DNA from 2 places in the Bradyrhizobium sp. MI1.4 genome. Region 1 is predicted to be linked to the other one. Evidence: predicted binding sites of a transcription regulator. Region 1 holds the regulator's gene; the other holds the start of a gene.
What was found. The regulator LexA, encoded in region 1, represses DNA repair genes until DNA is damaged. The targets are predictions, from matches to a motif close to TGTTCNNNNTGTGTTCNG.

Region 1 (7,793 bases):
CTTAAGCCGCTCAAGGTCGTGATCGAGAATTATCCCGAGGGGCAGACCGAGGAGCTCGAGGCGATCAACCATCCGGATGATCCCTCCGCCGGCACCCGCAAGATCACGTTCGGTCGTGAGCTCTATATCGAGCAGGACGACTTCATGGAGAACCCGCCGAAAAAGTTCTTCCGTCTGTCGCCGGGTAACGAGGTGCGGCTGCGCTACGCCTATTTCGTCAAGTGCACCGGCGTGATCAAGAACGATGCCGGCGAGGTGGTGGAGCTGCGCTGCACCTACGATCCCGCGACCAAGGGCGGCAACGCGCCCGATGGCCGCAAGGTCAAGGCCACCATGCACTGGCTGCCGGCGGCGACATCCGTGCCCGCGGAAATCCGCATCTACAATCAGCTGTTTGCCAAACCGAGCCCGGACGCCTCGAACTTCGCCGCCGACCTCAATCCGCAGTCACTGGAAATTCTCGCTAATGCCCGCGTCGAGGCATCGGTCGCGGAAAGCAATTCGACCGAGCCGATGCAGTTCGAGCGCCAGGGCTATTTCGTGCGCGACAAGGACTCGACGTCCGACAGACCGGTATTTTCCAGGACTATCGGTCTGCGCGACACGTTCGCGAAGGAAGTTGCCAAAGGCTGAAAAGAGCTGCGAGACCACAATGAGCAACGAAGCCGACGCTATCGTTTCCGGCATCATCGCGAAATGGCGCGCCGGCTTCGCCACGCTCGATGCGGCCGCGCTCTCATCGCTCTATGCGAGGAATGCCTTCTTCTTCGGCTCCAACCCAAAGCTCTACCGGGGCAGGGCCGGCGTCGCAGACTATTTCAACGGCCTGCCGCGCTGGCGCAAGCCGAGCGCGGTGTTTTCCGAGGTGACGGCGGCGCAGGCAGGTCCTGATCTGATCAATATGGCCGCGACCATCTCGTTCGATCTCGCCGGCGAACGCCCCGATTTCTCGGTCAAGATGAGCTGGGTCATCATGCGCGAGGACGGCGAGTGGAAGATCGTCAATCACCATGCTTCGTCGCAGGCGCCGCTGATCTGACGAGCGGGCACACGGCTTCGTCATTCTCGTGAGAGAACGAACGTGCTCCCCGCGCGTTGGGGTGGGTCCAACAAGGAACCCACCATGCAGAACATCGCAGAGCATATGGAAGTGATCGGCGCCGACGGCGTCCACATCGGCACCGTCGACAAGGTCGAAGGCAATCGCATCAAGCTGACCAAGAAGGACAGCGGCGAGGGCAGCCACAAGGGCCATCATCACTTCATCGACAAGGGCCTCGTCGCCGATATCGAGGGCAACAAGGTCAGGCTGTCGGCCAAGGCGGATGTGGCCGTGACGATGGAAGAGGAAAAGTAGCGGCCGCGCCCCTTCGTTCCTGATCCGTACCGCTATCCGCCCACCTGCACGTTCCGGTAGCTTCTGGCTTCGTTGCGTATCATCGAGTGCAGGGAATGGCGGAGCCGGGCCGGTCGGTACGATCGCAGGGGATCGCGGGGACGTGGCCCGCGGGCCGCGCCGCGTCCGCGGGCGGCCTCGCGCCTGCAGGCCTCGACCTCTGGACATCGCTGGCCGAGACCCTCCGCGCCTGGCTGCGCGCCGAGGCGGGCGCCGGGCGGCTGTTGCCGTGGGTGCCCGTCGCGTTTGGCTGCGGCATCGCGCTTTATTTCTCTGCCGATCATGAGCCGGTGCTGTGGGTCGTTGCCACGACCGCCATCGCGCTCCTGCTTGGCGCGGCTCTGTTGCGGCGGAGCCGGCTGTTCGCCCCGGCCATCATGATCGCGGCGGTCGCGGCCGGCTTTGCCGTCGCAACCTGGAAGACGGCGCGCATCGCCCACCCGGTGCTGGCAAGGGCGCTCTATTCGGTGTCGTTGTCGGGCTTCGTCGAGGCTCGCGACATCCGCGAGCGTACCGATCGTTTCGTGCTGCGCGTCACGGCGATGGAGGCGCAGCGCAGCGACGTCAGGCTCGAGCGCGTGCGCCTGTCGGTCCGCAAGGGCACCGCGCCGGAGGTCGGTAGCTTCGTTCAGCTGAAGGCACGGCTGATGCCGCCACTCGCGCCGGTGCGGCCCGGCAGCTACGACTTTTCGCGTGACATGTTCTTCCAGGGCATCGGCGCCTCCGGCTTCGCGATGGGCGCCATCACGGTGGCGTCGCCGCCTGAGACCGGCGGCTTACGGCTGCGTTACGCGGCCTTCATGCAAGGCCTGCGCGATGCGATCGATGCCCGCATCCGGGCGACGCTCGACGGCGACAATCGGGCGATCGCGACCGCGCTGCTCACCGGGCGGCGCGATGCGATCACCACGCCCGTCAACGATGCGATGTTCATCTCCGGCCTCGGCCACGTGCTCTCGATCTCCGGTTATCACATGGCCGTCGTTGCCGGCGTCGTGTTCTTCGCGGTGCGCGCGCTGCTCGCTCTGATCCCCGGATTGGCGGCCGGCTTCGCCATCAAGAAATGGTCGGCCGCCGCCGCGCTGGTCGCCGCTGCGTTCTACCTGCTGCTGTCGGGCGCGGAGGTCGCCACGCAAAGGTCGTTCTTCATGACGGCGGTGGTGCTGATCGCGGTGATGGTCGATCGCCGCGCCATCACCTTCCGCACGCTTGCTGTGGCTGCGCTGATCGTGCTGGCGGTCGCGCCGGAAGCGCTGGTGCATCCGAGTTTTCAGATGTCGTTTGCGGCAACGCTCGGCTTGGTCGCACTGGTGCAGATCGGCATGCCCAATTTGTTTGCCTCGCCGGACAATTCGGCGACTGCGCGCATTGCGATGTGGGGTGGGCGCGAGATTGCGATGCTGTTCATGGCTTCGCTGATTGCGGGACTTGCGACGACGCCCTATGCCGCCTTTCATTTCCACCGTGTCACGCCGTTCGGCGTGCTCGCCAATCTCGGCGCGATGCCGGTGGTCTCTGCGCTGGTGATGCCGGCGGGGCTGTTGGGGCTGCTTGCTGCGCCGTTCGGGCTGGACAGCGTGTTCTGGTGGCTGATGGGGATTGGCATCGAGTGGATGGTCGCGGTCTCGCGCTGGGTCGCGGCCTTGCCGGGCGCGGTGGGCCGCATCCCGGCGTTCGGGATCGCGCCGCTGATCGCGGCGAGCCTGGGAATCATTGTGCTCGGCTTGTTGCGCACGCCGCTGCGCTGGTCCGGCGCCCTGGTGCTGCTGGCAGCGATCCTCTGGGGACTGTCGGCGCGGCAGCCCGACATTCTGATTGCCGGGGATGGCGCCAGCGTCGCGGTGCGGGGCAGGGACGGATATCTGCACCTGATCAGGACGAACAAGGACAGCTTTCTGCTCAAGGAATGGCTCGCTGCCGACGCCGATCCGCGCGATGCGGGCAGAGCCTCGCTTGCCGATGGCGTGTCCTGCGACGAATCCGGCTGCGTGACGCCACTGGCCGACGGGAGGCTGGTCGCGCTGGCACTGCGCGTCGACGCTCTCGCGGACGATTGCAGTCGGGCCGCGCTGGTGGTGACGACTCGTCCCGCACCGCCTGATTGCGCGGCGATGGTGGTCGATCGGCAGCGGCTCGCCAGCCAGAGCGCGCTGGCGCTGACGCAGCGTGGTGACGGTTTTGTGGTTCAGGCAGTGAGGGCGAGAGGCACGAGCCGCCCCTGGTTGCCGGCCGGCGCCGGCGAGGGTGATTTCGACGGCAGCCTCGCGCCAAAGTCGACCGCGCCTCGCATCAAGGACGCAACGCCGGCGGACACCGACCTGCAAGCCGACGATTGATCTGATGGTGCGGAGCAACGCAGTGGTTCGGTGCGTCCGTTCGGATTAGCGGGGTGCAAACCACACCATCTCGCCGGCCACGGCCGGCGATGGCGATTTAATCCTGACCTCCGACTTCGTAGCCGGAGGGCGGCTCTGTCAGCCGATCGGCAGGTGCGTGACGGTCGGCTGCCTGTCGGCGGTGATCTGCGCCTTGTGCTCGCGCTCGGTGACCGACTGAGTCACCGGCAGTTGCAGCACCGTCGCGCGCTGGCCTTCGACGAGCTGCGTCACCAGCACGTATTTGCCGTCGGGGAATTCGATCGCATCATGATGGCGGTCGGGAACGTGCGGATCGATCTTGCCGAACTTGCCCACGCGGGAATTGATGGTGCGCGTCCAGATCCAGCGATTGTCGTAGCGGACGTCGTCGGCGAAGGCGAGCTCCGTCCCCGGCAGCAGGCAGACGGCAACAGACGGATCGGCTGCAGAGGCGAAGCCGCGCGTCGAGGTGCCGCGGAAGCTTGTCGTGACGATCGTCTCGCCGACTTCGGCGGGGCGCGACGCGACGGCATGTAGGCTGTAGTCACACATCGGGTGCTCCTCATGCTGGGATAGCAACCCGCGTCTCTTATCGAGGCGCAGGCCTCTATCAGAGTGGAAGCACGAACGCTCTGCTTGGTTGTGGGCAAATCTGCGGCTGGCTTCCGCAAGCCGCGATCACATTATCTTTCCCGAATTCAATAGGAACAAAGCTCGCCGCGATGCATTCGGGAGGCGCGTACGCGAACATTGCCAACTTGGCTGCAACGGCCGAACTTGACCGCTGGTCGCTGTTTCCTCGAACAACCGAGCCGCGAAGCGGTGCTGCTTGAAGCGGTGCTGCTTCGTCGGCGTGGCGAGGAGCCAGCGTTGGAGGAGGGGCCGGATAGTCTGTGCAGAACCAGAAAGGCTATCCAGCCGGAGCGGACGATGATCCGCTCCAATCTCTGACCGGCGATGTCGATCGGAAGCGCGCGAGGCGCCAAGCACCTCCGGCATGAAGTGCTTCCGATATGAAGTACTGCCGATAGAAAGACTCCCGGTATCAGTACTTCCGGTAAAGCCCGATCAGCTTGCCCTGAATCTTCACCCGGTTGGGCGGCAGGATGCGGACCTCATAGGCCGCGTTGGCGGGCTCGAGCGCGATCGAGGCGCCGCGACGGCGGAAGCGCTTCAGTGTCGCTTCCTCGTCGTCGATCAGCGCCACCACGATGTCGCCGGTATCGGCGCTCTCGTTGCGCTGGATCAGGGCCATGTCGCCGTCGAGAATGCCGGCTTCGACCATCGAGTCGCCGCGCACTTCCAGCGCGTAATGCTCGCCCGAGCCGAGCATGTCAGGCGGTACGCTGATAGTATGGCTGCGGGTCTGCAACGCCTCGATCGGCGTGCCGGCCGCGATGCGGCCCATCACCGGCACCGCGACGGGACGTTCGCCCTCGTCAGCGGGCAGGCTCGCGCTCGCACGCACCTTGCCGAGATTGCCCTCGATGACGCTCGGCGTGAAGCCGCGGCGGCTGCCAGCGGCTGCCTGGAGCTCCGGCAGCTTGATGACTTCAATCGCACGGGCGCGGTTGGGCAGGCGTCGGATGAAGCCACGCTCCTCGAGCGCCGTGATCAGGCGATGGATGCCCGACTTCGAGCGCAGATCGAGCGCATCCTTCATCTCGTCGAAGGAGGGCGGCACGCCGCTTTCCTTCAGACGTTCACTGATGAACCGCAGAAGCTCGTATTGTTTGCGCGTTAACATCTCGACCAAAGTCCCCCGGTTGATGTCGTCCGATTCCGAGACGCTGAATTCGGCCATAAGCCGCTGCATGCTCGAAACAAATCATGAACAGACACTATATGTTCGATACATGTTCCGCAACTGCTTAATTTACCGTGAACAGAGCAAAGTGCGCGGAACGCGCGTTGCGGGGGCGCTCAGACGGGGAGCCGCAACACTTCGCAAGCCGTGCCGGCTTCGGCCTTCGGCGCGAATGGTGCGCGGACGAGAAGTACCTGTGCTGCAGCGAGATTCGCAAGCAGCGAAGAGTCCTGATGATTGACGGGAACAACGACGCGTGTGCCATCGTCACGCTCCTCAAGATGCGCGCGCAGATAGTCCTCGCGCTGGTCGTTGGCGCCGACGTCGCGGCCGAGCACGGCGCGTTCACGGCGATGGTGAATCACTGAACGGCCCGACAGGGCGCGAATCAGCGGCACCATGAACAGGAAAGCGCACACGTAGGACGATACGGGATTGCCCGGCAGGCCGATCACACCCATTGCGCCGAGTCGCCCGTGCATCATCGGCTTGCCTGGCCGCATCGCGATCTTCCAGAACGCCATCGCGATGCCTTCGTCCCGCAGTGCCTGCTGGACCAGATCGTGGTCGCCGACCGATGCGCCGCCGGTCGTGATCAGGACGTCGGCGCCGCTCTCGCGGGCGCGGCGGATGCCGGCGGTGGTGGCCTCGAGCGTGTCGGCGGCAATACCGAGGTCGATGGTCTCGGCGCCCTCGCTGCGGGCGAGCGCGTGCAGGGCGTAGCCGTTGGAATAGACGATCTGGCCGTGGCCGGGCGTGGTGCCCGGCATCACCAGCTCGTCGCCGGTGGCGAGAATCGCGACCTTCGGACGCCTGACAACGGCAAGGTGCGGATGATTCATCCCGGCGGCGAGCGCGAGGTCTCGCTCGGTCAGACGGCTTCCCTTGCGCAGGAGCACGTCGCCCTCGCGGAAATCGACGCCGGCGGGGCGGATGTGCCGGCCGGCGATCGCGGCTTCCTTGATCGTGATGCGCTTGCCGGCGGCGACCGTGTCCTCCTGGATCACGACGGCGTCCGCGCCAAAGGGAACGACGCCGCCGGTGAAGATCCGCACGGCCTCGCCGGCTCCGACCGTCCCCTCGAACGGTCGGCCCGCTGCGACTTCGCCGATGACGGTGAGCTCCGAATCGATCGTCGCGGCATCGGCCGCGCGCACCGCGTAGCCGTCCATCGCCGACATCGCTTGCGGCGGCTGCGTGCGCCGCGCCACGACGTCACGCGCGAGCACGCGATGGTAGGCCTCGTCGAGGGAAATCATTTCTTCCGGCAGCGGCTCTGCACCCGCCAGCACCGCGGCAAGCGCGTCAGAAACCGGCATCAAGGCCACGGCGAAAACTCCTGCTCGGCACGTTCGGGCGAATGTTCCGCACGTCTTCTAGCCGAGCGCAGGCGCAGAGGCAAAAGCGGCTGAGCAGGCACAGTCATCCCGCCCCTTCACATTGTTCCGGAAGGCAGGATCAAGCGCGTCGCGGCATGATCCGAAGGAGGTCACAGATCGGCAGGAGAGTGGTCATGGAAGCGACGAAAATCATGGCAAGGCGAGAACGCGCCATGGCCTGAATCGATCAGCTCCCTGCCTGCCCGGGAGTTACGTCGGGCGCCTTGGATCCCTGATCCTTGTCGGGCAGCGGGTCGGCTTGGGATTTCAGGTCGGCGGCCTTGCTCACAAGCTTGGCGGAAAGGTCCGAATCTGAAGTTGTCCTCGCGAATTCAAGAAGAAGAGAGGCCTGCTTGGTGAGGTAGGTTTTGCCCAGCACGATGATGCATCCGTCCGTAGAAGTCCCAACGGACTCTAAGAGTCCGGAAGGCGGTATTCCGTTCCCGGAACTCTGTATAAAAATGCACAAAGTGATCCGGTTCCTCAATTTTTCAAAATTGGTCCGTCGGGCCGTGCCGTCGTGGGTTTCGCGACAACGGACGTCGTCAAATGCCCAATGCCTTCAATGCGTTCCCGACGTCACGCGGCGAGGTCACATGCACCGTCATCAAGCCGCGCGCGCGCGCTCCCTCGATGTTTTCGGCAAGATCGTCGAAGAACACGATGCGCCCGGCGGGCACGCCGATCGCCGCAACGACGTGGTCGAAGGCCTCCGCATCCGGTTTGCGCAGGCCGATGCTGGACGACAAATACAGCTCGCGGAAATGGCCGAGGAGGTCGGCATATTCCCTCGAGAAATGGTCCACGTGCGGCCGGTTGGTGTTGGAGAAAGCATAGAGCGGCATCTGTTTCGC
Region 2 (7,793 bases), on a different contig from region 1:
CCGACGCCGCCGAAAGTTTTGGCAAGGGCCGCGAGGCGCCGAATTTCCGCCCGCGTGGCGCGCGCGAGGTGCGGCGCGCGTCGGTCGCCTTCCTCGAAATGAAGTCGCGCATCGAGCGAACGATGGAGCAACGCACCGCGATGCTCGCCGGCGTCAGCCATGATCTGCGCACGATCCTGACGCGGTTCAAGCTCGAGCTGGCGTTGATCGGCGACAGCCCCGAAATGGAGGGCATGCGCAAGGACGTCGACGAGATGTCGATGATGCTCGAGGACTACCTCGCGTTTGCCCGCGGCGATTCCGGCGAGCAGTCGCAGCCGACCGACATGGCCCAGGCGCTCGAGGAGCTGCGCAGCGACGCCGAGCGCCACGGCCACACGGCGACCGTTGCGTTCAACGGGCTGCCCGTGGTCACGGTGAAGCCGGCCTCATTCAAGCGCTGCCTCGCCAACCTCGTCACCAACGCCGCCCGCTACGGCAAGAGCATCGCCATCACCGGCCAGCGCGATCACCGTTATTTGACCGTGACGGTGGACGATGACGGGCCGGGCATTCCCGCCCATCTGCGCGAAGAGGTGTTCAAGCCGTTCCTGCGGCTGGACAACGCCCGCAACCAGGATGAAGGCGGCACAGGTCTTGGCCTCGCGATCGCCCGCGACATCGCCCGCTCGCACGGCGGCGACATCACGCTTGGCGACAGTCCGATGGGCGGATTAAGGGCGAGCGTGCGGATACCGGTGTAGCTGCCTCTTCCCTTCTCCCCCTGTGGGAGAAGGTGGCGCGAAGCGCCGGATGAGGGGTCTCTCTCCGCGAATTCAAAGCGAAAAGAGTCACACGCGGAGACAAACCCCTCACCCGTCTCGCCGCTGCGCGGCGAGCCACCCTCTCCCACAAGGGGAGAGGGGAAGAGCCTTACTTCGGCAGCAGCGCCTTCAGCTTGTCCATGTCGCGCACGTTCATCTTGAAGCCGCCGGGCATCACGATGTCGCCGGGCTTCTGGTCCGGCTTGCAGGCCCCCAGCCATTTCGCTTCGAGCTGCATGGTCGTGTCGCGGCCTGCTGCGCCGGCGGCGCCGCCTTGCGCGTGCGACGACGTCTTCACGGTATAGGCCGAATTGAAATCGCCGGATATCTCGGCATGCGAGGTCGTGCTGATGCCGGCGACATTGCACTCGGAATCGCTGACATAGCCGGTCGCGGTCTTCTTGATGTCCTGCCTGGCGCAGATCTGCTTGGCCATCGGGGAGATGTTGTTGTTCATCTCCTTGTCGACGGTCTCGTCGGTGCAGTGCTGCATGGTCATCTCGGGCACCGGCGTGCCGGTCCTGACCATCTTCAATTCCCACAGCCCCGCCTTGCGCACCGGCAGGTCGTCAGCGCGAGCGCTGCTTGCCGATACGACAAGGCAAAAGGCGGAGCCGAGCAAAGCGAGCTTGCGCGTCATGTGGGAGGCTCCCCGCTGCGAGATAGCGGCGCTAACGAAAGCGCCTCAGTAGAGCGTGCGGATCGGCAGGTCGGCGGCGCCATAGGGCACCCAGCGGCAGGAGAACGAGATGTAGCCGCCCTCATAGGCCTGCACCGCCAGGAATTTGGCGACCTTGCCGTAGCGCGCGCAGTGATCGACCGCGACCTGCCGCGCATCGACCTGGGTTGCCATCGAATAGGCGATGATGCCGCCAGTGTCGTTGCCCTTGAACGGAGGCACCGGAAGCAGATCGGCGCGCGCCGACTGGCTCGCCATCATACCCAGGGCAAGTAGACCCGCGGCCGCAATGATTCGCATTCCCGTCACTCCGATTGGTTGCCGACAGTTTACGGTGCCGGCGGGGCGGTGGAAAGAACGGATGGCCGGTCCAACGCAGCATTGCGGTCAACTCGTCGGCAAGTGTTGCCGCGCTGCACTTGACCTCCCCCGGCCTTCACGGCACCGTCCGACCCTTGCAGATCATGCTGTCTGGATCATCCATGCGCGCCTCGACCTTCCTGAAATCGCTCCGCTTTGCCGCCGTGCTCGGCCTCCTGTTCGGGGCGCTGTCGCTCGGCGAGGCCAGGGCCGCCAATCCGCTGGAGCTGAATTTCTGGCTGAGCGGGCCGCGCTATGACGGCAACGTCTCCGAATGCGACAGGGCGCTGCCGACGATCGCCAGCCAGTTCTGGGAGAAAGAAAGCTCGTTCTGGAATTCCTCGTTGAAGATCACCGGCTTCGCCGCCGTTCACGAGACCGCGTTCCGGCCTTGGGCATCCGACAACATCCCGCGCCGCTATTGCACCGGCGAGGCCATGCTCACGGACGGCAAGATGCGCAAGGTGCATTTCTCGATCGTGGAGGATGGCGGCTTCGCCGGCTACGGCCAAGGCGTCGAATGGTGCGTGGTCGGGCTCGACCGCAACTGGGCCTACAACCCGGCCTGCCGCGCCGCCAAACAGTAATTGAAACGTTCTGATCCGGACCGATCAGGCGGCCGAACGACGGTCGCCCGCATTTTGTTCTTGAAATGTTCTTATCGCCTGCTAGGCTTGCCTGCACAGTCTAGTTGAGGGGCGTCGCCATGTTTCATTCCCGATTGCATTCGTTCTCCCGCCTGATGATCTCGCTGACGCTTGCGGCCGGGCTGGCTGCGCTGGCCGATGGCGCAAAGGCCCAGGACAAGCGGCAGAACACGCCCGGCGAATTCGATTTTTATGTGCTGTCACTGTCTTGGTCGCCCTCTTTCTGCGAGGAGGCGGCGGAGCGCGGCGGCCGCTCGCAGACCCAGTGCAGCGGACGGCCCTACGCTTTCGTGGTGCATGGTCTGTGGCCACAATATGAGAACGGATTTCCGGAATATTGCCAGCGGCCCTCGCCGCGGCTGAACCGCAGTATCGTCTCCTCCATGCTCGATCTGATGCCGGCGCCGGGGCTGATCTTCAATGAGTGGGACAAGCACGGCACCTGCTCGGGGCTCGCTGACCGCAGCTATTTCGAGACGATCCGCAAGGCGCGCGCCGCGATCAAGATTCCAGCCGAATATCTCGATCTATCGCAGGCCAAGACCGTGGCGCCGGCGGAGGTGGAGGAAGCCTTCATCAAGGCCAATCCGGGCCTCAGCAATGCCGCCGTCTCGATCACCTGCAACCGGACGCGGCTATCGGAAGTCCGCATCTGCCTCAGCAAGGACCTGCAATTCCGCGCCTGCGAGGAGATCGACCGCCGCGCCTGCCGCCGCGACCAGGTGACGATGCCGCCGATCCGGGGTGGCTAGCCCAGGCGTCGTGCCTCTTTGCTCGGGCCGTCACGTGGCGTAGTGCTCTTGCATGAATTACCGCCACGCCTTCCATGCCGGCAACTTCGCCGATATCATCAAGCACATCGTGCTGACGCGCATCATCACCTATCTCCAGGACAAGCCGGGTGCGTTCCGCGTCATCGACACCCATGCCGGCGCTGGCCTCTACGATCTCGAAAGCGACGAAGCGCGCCGGGGCGGCGAGTGGCTGACGGGCATTGCGCGGCTGATGCAGGCGCGGTTGTCGAACGACGCCATGGCGCTGACCAAGCCCTATCTCGACATCGTCCGCGCCTTCAATCCGAAGGGCGAGCTCAAGGCCTATCCGGGCTCGCCGCTGATCGCACGCGGCCTGCTGAGGCCGCAGGACCGCCTCTTGCTCTGCGAGCTCGAGCCGAAGGCGCGCAAGGCGCTGATCGGCGTACTGCGCCGCGACGAACAGGCCCGCGTGGTCGACCTCGACGGCTGGATGGCGCTGCCGGCTTTCGTGCCGCCGAAGGAACGGCGTGGGCTCGTTCTGATCGACCCGCCCTTCGAGGCAAAGGACGAGTTCGAAAAGCTCGCAGAGGCCTTCTCGGCGGCTTTCGCGAAATGGCCGACCGGTATCTATGTAATCTGGTATCCCGCCAAGAGCCGACGCGCCACCGACACGCTGGTGCAATCAGTGGCGCGGCTCGCAGCCGCAGCAAAGCCGCCGGGAAAATGCCTGCGCCTCGAATTCAGCGTGGCGCCGCAAGCCGACGGCGCAGCCCTCACCTCCAGCGGGCTCTTGATCGTCAATCCGCCTTACACGCTGCACGGCGAACTCAAGACGATCCTGCCGGAGCTGGAGATGCCGCTCGGCCAGGGTGGCGCTGCCAGATTCCGATTGGAGGTGCCGAGACCGTAACACTCCGGCATTCTTGGGAAAAATATGCAGGAGCGGTAGTCAATCTGCAGAGAACCGTATTATGCTGTTGCGGTGACTGGCTTTACGTTCCGCTTCCGCGAATGGTTGCGGCGGAGTGAAGGCCTAAGAAAGATCCAGTCGGACCGAATGGTCTGCCGAAGGATGGCCAGCTCCCGGGCTTCGTAAGGCCCGGTCATGTCGTGACGCGCGTCTGCGTCACGACGGAGGAGCAATGAGGGGGAGTTTCCCGATGGCCATGACGGGAACGGTCAAGTTTTTCAACGGTGAGCGCGGCTACGGATTCATCAAACCGGACGACGGGGGCCGCGACGTCTTCGTACATATTACTGCTGTGGAGCGGGCCGGACTGAAGGACCTTGCCGAAGGACAGCGTATTACTTTCGAAGTCGAACCGGACAAGAAGGGCAAGGGGCCGAAGGCGGTCGATTTGGTCATCCTTCCCTAGCGAGCCAAGCGTCAAAAAAATCCCGGCCGCAAGCGGCCGGGAGGTTGGTCCGGTATTTTCTTCTTTAGCTATCAGAAGTGATAGTTCACGCCTGCGCGCACAACGCTGGCGCTATAGCCGTTTGACACGCCCGTAATCGCGAACTGACTCGTCGAGAGATCGATATAGAGATATTCGAGCTTGGCGCTCCAGTTCGGCGCGAACATAACTTCCGCGCCGGCACCGATGGTCCAGCCGGCGCTGGTGTGCGACTCGGTCCAGCCGAACGTCTGCGCGCGCAGCTCGCCGAAGGCGAGGCCCGCCGTGCCGTAGAACAGCACGTTGCTGAAGGCGTAGCCGGCGCGGCCGCGCAAGGTGCCGAACCACGGATTGGAGAACTTCCACGGCGCGAAGGTGTCGTCGGCACCGGCGGCCTGGATGTCGCCCTCGACGCCGAACACCCATGGGCCGTTCTGGAAATTGTAGCCGGCCTGAACGCCGCCGACGAAGCCCGACGGTTTTGCGGGATTGTTGCTCACCGAACCCCATTCGTAGCCGAGATTGCCACCGAGATACGGACCGGCCCAGCTATAGGCATTGAGCGGCTGATTGACCGTGTAGGGCGCACGCTGCCCGTAATTGAGATCGGCGGCCTCTGCCGAAGCCGTCCAGCCGACCGCAGCCAACGCGGCTGCGCCCACAACGAGCCTCTTCATCACACACTCCAACGCAACTCCCGTCACCGCTGCGATGCCCGCGCCGCCGCGCGAGGCAAAACCGCATGGTTACGGAACCACCCTTTTTCGCGTAAGATTTATCGAGAGTTTTAAGTTAAAGGCCTGTTAAGCCGGGTTACCGCGCTGTTAACAGGCTTAAGCAAGCGTTACCGGGAACTGCGCCGCCATCCTGTGCGTGCCGCTCGGCCGGAACTTCAAATCGACACCCGCAGCGCTTAAATTCGCACCATGGTTCACGATTCCCCCGACAATCCGGACGACGCACGCGTACGCAAACCCGTGCGCGGCAACGCACCCGACGTCCCGCCCCAGGAAACGGAAGCCGCGCCGCCGGACCTCGATCCCGCCACTGCGAATGGCGACGACGAGGACGATGCGCGGCTGCCGGACATCCTGGAAGAGAGCGGCACCGTCGGCGAAGAGCCGCTGGCGACCGGCCACGAGGCGATCGAACGCGCGGTGCGCCTCGCCCCCACCTCGCCCGGCGTCTACCGCATGCTCAATGCGAATGCCGACGTGCTCTATGTCGGCAAGGCCAAGAACGTCAAAAAGCGCCTGTCGAACTATGCGCGCCAGAGTGCGCCGCAGCCGGCGCGCATCCTGCGCATGATCGCCGCCACGGTGACCGTGGAAATCATCTCGACCCACACCGAGACCGAAGCCCTGCTGCTGGAGGCCAACCTCATCAAGCAGCTTCGGCCGCGCTTCAACGTGCAGCTGCGCGACGACAAGTCGTTTCCCTATATCCTGATCACGGGCGACCATTGGGCGCCGCAGATCCTGAAGCATCGCGGCGCGCAGACGCGGCCGGGTCGCTATTTCGGCCCGTTCGCCTCCGCCGGCGCCGTCAACCGCACCATCACCGCACTTCAGCGCGCGTTCCTGATCCGCTCCTGCACGGATTCCTTCTTCGAGAGTCGCTCGCGGCCCTGCCTGCTCTACCAGATCCGCCGTTGCGCCGGCCCCTGCACCCGCGAGATCGACTTCCCCGGCTACACGACCCTGGTGCGCGAGGCGAGCGACTTCCTGTCCGGCAGGAGCCATGCGGTGAAGCAGGAGCTTGCCGCGGAGATGGAGAAGGCCTCCGGCGAGCTCGAATTCGAGAGCGCCGCGCTCTACCGCGACCGCCTCGCTGCGCTGTCCGCGATCCAGTCGCAGCAGGGCATCAATCCGCGCACGGTGGAAGAAGCCGACGTGTTCGCCATCCACCAGGAGGGCGGCTTCTCCTGCGTCGAGGTGTTCTTCTTCCGCACCGGGCAGAACTGGGGCAACCGCGCCTATTTCCCGCGCGCGGAGAAGACATATACGCCGGAAGAGGTGCTCGGCTCCTTCCTCGCCCAGTTCTATGACGACAAGCCGCCGCCGAGGAATATCCTGCTCTCGCACGAGATCGAGGAGAGCGAGCTGCTTGCCAACGCGCTGTCGATCAAGGCGGGCCGCAAGGTCGAAGTGTCCATGCCGAAGCGCGGCGAGAAGAAGGAGCTCGTCACCCACGCGCTCACCAACGCGCGCGAGGCCCTGGGCCGCAAGCTCGCGGACACCGCGACGCAGAGCCGCCTGTTGGACGCCATGGCCACGACCCTGAGCCTGACGCATGCGCCGAAGCGGATCGAGGTCTACGACAACAGCCACATCCAGGGCACCAACGCAGTCGGCGCCATGATCGTCGCCGGCCCGGACGGTTTTGTGAAAAACCAGTATCGCAAGTTCAACATCAAGTCGGAGGGCCTGACGCCCGGCGACGATTACGGGATGATGCGCGAGGTGCTCGAACGCCGTTTCAAGCGCTTGATCAATCCACCCGAGGACAACGCGGCCAAAGCCAAGGACGACGACTTCCCGCAATGGCCCGATCTCGTGATCATCGATGGCGGCCGCGGCCAGCTCAACGCGGTCCGGGACATCTTTGCAAATCTCGGCCTGACCCAGGTGGCGCTGATGTCGGTGGCCAAGGGGCCGGACCGGGATGCCGGCCGCGAGACCCTGTTCATGCCGGAGCGCGAGGCGATCAAGCTGGAGCCGCGCGACCCCGTGCTCTATTTCATCCAGCGGCTGCGGGACGAGGCGCACCGTTTCGTCATCGGCTCGCACCGCAAGCTGCGCAAGAAGGACATCCGCGAGGCCGGCTTGCAGGAGATTCCTGGCATCGGTCCGTCACGCAAACGTGCCTTGCTGCATCATTTCGGAACCCTGAAGGAGATCGAACGGGCCTCGATCACCGATCTCGGTAAGGTTCCGGGGGTGAGCGCCGAGAGCGCCCGCAGGATTTTCGAGTATTTCCATCCCCAGCCGGGGTGAAATAAAAGGGGGGCCGCGGTCATATGGTCGTCGCATCCCGCACCCCATTTGGGGAGCGGAACGGTTGACCTTCAGGCTGCAGCGGTATTGGTAGGACGGATGAACATCGCCACGACACGAGGGACGACCAGCCGCGCGATGTCCCTCCCGAACATCCTG

Region 2: the regulator LexA is predicted to act here: its motif matches at 2,485-2,502, upstream of AC0L23_RS13385 (ribonuclease T2 family protein).

What each region holds. Positions count from the first base shown of each region.
Region 1 is NZ_JBVVPP010000027.1:6,424-14,216, forward strand. Features, by position in the region: gene AC0L23_RS25055 (glutamine--tRNA ligase/YqeY domain fusion protein) at 1-633, shown strand, start outside; gene AC0L23_RS25060 (nuclear transport factor 2 family protein) at 653-1,039, shown strand; gene AC0L23_RS25065 (DUF2171 domain-containing protein) at 1,124-1,357, shown strand; gene AC0L23_RS25070 (ComEC/Rec2 family competence protein) at 1,453-3,732, shown strand; gene AC0L23_RS25075 (hypothetical protein) at 3,871-4,305, opposite strand; gene lexA (transcriptional repressor LexA) at 4,799-5,500, opposite strand; gene AC0L23_RS25085 (molybdopterin molybdotransferase MoeA) at 5,677-6,888, opposite strand; gene AC0L23_RS25090 (hypothetical protein) at 7,127-7,318, opposite strand; gene AC0L23_RS25095 (HAD family hydrolase) at 7,485-7,793, opposite strand, start outside.
Region 2 is NZ_JBVVPP010000009.1:135,261-143,053, reverse strand. Features, by position in the region: gene AC0L23_RS13405 (ATP-binding protein) at 1-743, shown strand, start outside; gene AC0L23_RS13400 (DUF3617 domain-containing protein) at 913-1,443, opposite strand; gene AC0L23_RS13395 (hypothetical protein) at 1,489-1,782, opposite strand; gene AC0L23_RS13390 (hypothetical protein) at 1,965-2,429, shown strand; gene AC0L23_RS13385 (ribonuclease T2 family protein) at 2,549-3,241, shown strand; gene AC0L23_RS13380 (23S rRNA (adenine(2030)-N(6))-methyltransferase RlmJ) at 3,294-4,154, shown strand; gene AC0L23_RS13375 (cold-shock protein) at 4,405-4,620, shown strand; gene AC0L23_RS13370 (outer membrane protein) at 4,692-5,315, opposite strand; gene uvrC (excinuclease ABC subunit UvrC) at 5,565-7,634, shown strand; gene pgsA (CDP-diacylglycerol--glycerol-3-phosphate 3-phosphatidyltransferase) at 7,734-7,793, shown strand, end outside.